2 regions of the Pseudoalteromonas sp. MT33b genome follow, and region 2 is predicted to be linked to the other one. Evidence: predicted binding sites of a transcription regulator. Region 2 holds the regulator's gene; the other holds the start of a gene.
What was found. The regulator FliA, encoded in region 2, starts transcription of late flagellar genes. The targets are predictions, from matches to a motif close to CTAAAGNTNNNNNNNNNNNNGCCGATA.
Positions count from the first base shown of each region.

Region 1: the regulator FliA is predicted to act here: its motif matches at 1,130-1,156, upstream of pomA (flagellar motor protein PomA).

Region 1 covers NZ_CP059831.1:2,675,718-2,678,191, forward strand. The annotation lists gene H3302_RS12125 (flagellar motor protein MotB) at 1-297, opposite strand, end outside; gene pomA (flagellar motor protein PomA) at 300-1,067, opposite strand; gene H3302_RS12135 (exodeoxyribonuclease VII small subunit) at 1,339-1,581, shown strand; gene ispA ((2E,6E)-farnesyl diphosphate synthase) at 1,634-2,473, shown strand.
Region 2 covers NZ_CP059831.1:977,065-979,538, reverse strand. The annotation lists gene H3302_RS04525 (protein phosphatase CheZ) at 1-392, opposite strand, end outside; gene cheY (chemotaxis response regulator CheY) at 410-793, opposite strand; gene H3302_RS04515 (RNA polymerase sigma factor FliA) at 833-1,543, opposite strand; gene H3302_RS04510 (MinD/ParA family protein) at 1,570-2,430, opposite strand; gene flhF (flagellar biosynthesis protein FlhF) at 2,423-2,474, opposite strand, start outside.

The sequences.
Region 1 (2,474 bases), 1.7 Mb from region 2:
AGTCATTTCGACGGTTTGTTGTTGAATCGTTTCAATCGGCGTGGGCTCAGGTTTACCTGGCGTGAACTCCATTGCAATCACCGAGGTTCCTTTGGGAATATCTTTTACTTCAATCTTATTTTGCACACCAAAAGCAAACTTCATCGAGCCTGCTATTTGCTTAAACTTAAGTACATCCATTTCTGAGAAAGCAAGTAAGAGTACAAAGAAGCACATTAATAACGACATTAAGTCAGCAAACGTGCCCATCCAAGCTGGCAGGCCAGGGGGCGGACATTTGCACTCTTGATCAGACATGCCTACTCCTCAGTATCTACTTTACGTTTAGATTCGGCTAAATAGTTTTTCAAAATCCCTTCAATTACTTTCGGGTTTTGACCATCTTGTATGCCTAAAACCGCATCCAAAATGAGGCGCTGGTTTAGTGCTTCTTCGTCTTTACGAAGCTCAAGCTTTACCTGAATAGGAATAGCAATAACATTCGCTAAAAATGCACCGTATAAGGTGGTAAGTAAGGCCACCGCCATAGCAGGACCAATCGCTTTAGGGTCATCCATGTTTGATAACATCGCAACCAACCCTATCAGCGTACCAATCATACCCATTGCCGGGGCGATATCAGCAAGCGATTTAAATAAAGTGGCACCATGTTCATGACGTGCAGATGTCAAAGAAATATCTTTTTGTAGCGTAGCCCTCACAACATCGGCATCATGACCATCAACCAGCATATCAACCCCTTTTCGCATGAACGCATTGGGGATATCAGCCTCTTCCAGCGCGAGAAAGCCACCTTTACGTGCAGAGTCAGCTAGTTCAACTGCTTTTTCAATTAACTCTTCTGGAGATTCAATTTTGAACATGAAGGCTTTAGCTGCAACCTTCCCTATCCCCAAAAACTGTCCCATGGTGAAGTTTGATAACACAATAAAAATCGAGCCACCGAATACAATGACCACCGAAGGTGTGTTGTAAAACATTGCAACTTGGCCGTCACTACTTAACACCATCGACATAGCAATTAAGCCTATGGCACCAAGAATACCTATTATGGTTGCTAAATCCACATACCCCTCCAGAGGAAAATAACACGACACCCTCAGGCATCAAATTTTTATTATTAACTGCTTATCGGCAAGCAATTGAATTACTTAAATCATTAAATGAATTAATTTTATTTTAATGTAAGATTTTTAAGCTACAAGTTTAAGCTGTATCTAAAAGCGTAAAAATAGCATATCGAAATCGCTTTATGCGTAAAAAAACACATCATTCTTTGACCTAGTTTAGCATTCCCCCTAAAATTGGCCTCACTTTCTAATAGCTATCGAGGCCACAATGGCGGCAAAGAAACCAGAAAACTTAAGCTTTGAAGAAGCGCTGGATGAATTATCTCAAATAGTTGTGCAAATGGAGCAAGGTGAACTGTCTTTAGAACAGTCACTTAAACAGTTTGAACGTGGTATTGCACTGGCAAATGCCTCATCAGGTAAATTACAGCAAGCAGAACAAAAAGTGGCCATTTTAATGGGCAACGATAGCCAAGCTCCTCTGAGCAACTTTGATTCAAACCTGGACTAATTCAGTGCAATTAAAAGAACAACTACAACGTGCTCAACACGATGTTGAAGCCATGTTAAATCGCTATTTTGACCAGCCACTTAATACCGAACAAACAATTAAAGACGCAACCCATTATGGTGTTTTAAATGGGGGGAAGCGTTTACGCCCGTACCTTGTTTACGCAACCGGTCGTATGATGGGAGCAAACAAAGCCGATTTAGATGTACTTGCAGCAGCCATTGAGTGTATCCATAGTTACTCACTTGTACACGATGATTTGCCGGCAATGGACGATGATGATTTACGCCGAGGCCGACCAACTTGCCACATTGTTTATGGCGAAGCACAGGCAATTTTAGCCGGCGATGCACTGCAAACGCTTGCATTTGATTTAATTGCTAATCATCAATTTACGGTGCCAGCGACACAACAGGTTAAAATGATAGCCTCATTAAGCAAAGCCTCAGGTATTGAAGGTATGGTTGGGGGACAAGCACTGGATATTGTCTATACCGATCAAGTGATCAGTGTTGAGCAATTGGAACGTATCCACCAACTGAAAACTGGAGCGCTTTTAAATTGTGCAATTACACTGGGAGCTTTGTGCGCGACTCACTGTGATCAGCATACATTGCAGCAACTAAATCTATTTGGTCAAGCGATAGGTCTGGCTTTTCAGGTACAAGACGATATCCTAGACGTTGAAGCTGATACTGAAACATTAGGAAAGCCTCAAGGGTCAGATATTGCGGCTAATAAAGCAACCTACCCTGCTTTATTAGGCATGGCAGGTGCTAAACAAAAAGCGCAAGATTTACTTGCCCAAGCTCATCAGGCTCTTGAGGCAATAGATTACGACACAAATGAGTTGGCAAACCTTGCCAGCTATATAGTTGAACGTAAATATTAGT
Region 2 (2,474 bases):
TCAATTTCTCGATTCATTAAACGATCCCACGTTGGTTTAATCGTGGCAATTTCATCAGCGAGCTGTTGTGCTATAGGCAAACTCGCTTCCACGGCATCCATCGTTTTATTGGCCGCGCTTTCAGTCATTTCCATAACATAATTCAAGCGCTGCTTTGCATCCGGGATTGCTTCTGTTGTTAAATCTGTGAGTCGAGTATCAAGATCGAAGTTTTTTAGTGCTTCATGAAGTTGTCGTGTCAATTTACCGACTTCAGCAAACAACTCTGATTGTTCTTTTGATGCTGTTTCAAGTATCAGCTTATCAGCTTTCTCTTGTTCACCATTTTCAAGATACTCAACAAGTTGACGAGCTTGCTCTAAACTTATTTGAGGCGCAGCAAGTGCTGACATAAGCCTCTCCCCTTAGATTAACCTAAACGTTCAAACACTTTTTCCAATTTGGTTTTCAGTGTCGCAGCAGTGAATGGTTTGACGATATAGCCATTAACACCCGCTTGAGCAGCAGCAACAATTTGTTCTTTTTTCGCTTCAGCTGTCACCATTAACACGGGGATATGTTTAAGGCTATCATCAGCACGAATTGCGCGTAATAGATCAATACCTTGCATTCCAGGCATATTCCAATCTGTTACAACAAAATCAAACTCTTGATTTTGCAACATCGGCAATGCTGTTGAACCATCATCAGCTTCCTGCACATTGGTAAAACCTAAATCCCTTAACAGGTTTTTAATGATACGTCTCATTGTAGAAAAATCATCAACAACAAGAATTTTCATGTTTTTATCCAAAACATCCTCCGGTGAGGTTTGAACCTTATTTACTTACTACTAATTAATCCAGTCATTGATTTTTGCTTTGAGCTTAATCATCGCCTGACCATGTATTTGACTCACACGCGATTCGCTAACATCGAGTATGTGCCCTATTTCTTTTAAGTTCATTTCATCGTTGTAATACAAAGACAAAACGAGTGCATCTCTTTCTGGTAACGATTGGATAGCCGTCAATAGAGACTGGTTAAACCGTTCATTTTTAACATTATTAAACGGTTTGTCTAGTGCTAAATCATGCCCCATAGGTGTGATGACGTCTTCATCAACGCCTAAATCCTCTATACCCAGTACCTTACTGGAATTTACATCATGTAGAATATGATGGTACTCATCCAGTGTAATATCAAGTTTTTCAGCAACTTCTGTGTCTTTTGGCTCGCGGTTTAAAATACTCTCTAAATCCGAAATCGTTTCAGCGACAAGGCGTGCATTACGGTGAACTGAACGGGGAGCCCAATCACCTCGACGGATTTCATCGAGCATAGCCCCTCGAATTCGAATACCCGCAAATGTTTCAAAACTGGCCCCTTTACTCGCATCAAAATTTTTCGACGCTTCTATAAGGCCAATCATACCTGACTGAATCAAATCATCGAGTTGCACACTGGCAGGTAAACGAGCAATTAGATGACACGCCACTTTTTTGACTAAAGAGGCATGTTTTTCAACAATCGCATTTAAATTCTGTGCTGATTGATATCCCATCGCTTTATTCACCGATGTTGTCATAGTTAACCGTTTACTAGTTTTTCAATAAAAAATTCTAAATGACCTGACGGTTGATTTGGAATTGGCCACTTAACTGCTTTCGTTGCTAATGTTTTAAATGCCACAGCGGCTGGTGAGTTTGGAAATAACTCCACAATCACTTTTTGGCGGCGGGTCGATTTGCGCATATTCTCGTCATACGGAATGGTTGCGACAAGTTCCATAGACACATCTAAGAATCGATCCGTTACTTTTGAGAGTTTAGCAAATAATTCTTGCCCTTCACGCATACTGCGCACCATATTGGCAACTATTTTAAATTTGTAAACGCCATGCTCACGACTTAACACTTTAATTAGGGCGTAAGCGTCGGTAATTGAGGTAGGTTCATCGCATACAACAACAACAACATCTTGCGCTGCACGCGAAAAGCTTAATACCATGTCTGAAATACCCGCAGCGGTATCGACAATTAAAATATCAAACTCAGTATTTAGCTCGCTAAATGCGCGAATAAGCCCCGCATGTTCTGACGGTGTTAACTCAACCATACTTTGCGAGCCCGAAGTCGCTGGCACAATTTTTATACCTGCTGGGCCTTCGACAAGAATTTCATCCAGTTCACACTCACCAGATAAAACATGAGATAAGTTTCTCTCGACACGTAAACCAAGCATTACGTCACAATTTGCCAACCCTAAATCGGCATCTAATACTAATACACGATTTCCCAGTTGACCTAATGCGATCGCGGTATTGAGTGACACATTCGTTTTACCCACACCACCTTTGCCGCCAGTGACAGCGATAACTTTAACGCCACTATTATTATTTTGATTCATTTTGCGCAGGCCGCTTGCTTGATCTAATACTGTGTTAATCATACATCCCTACTGTGTTCGACGCTACTGCTTGACGTCGTGAATGT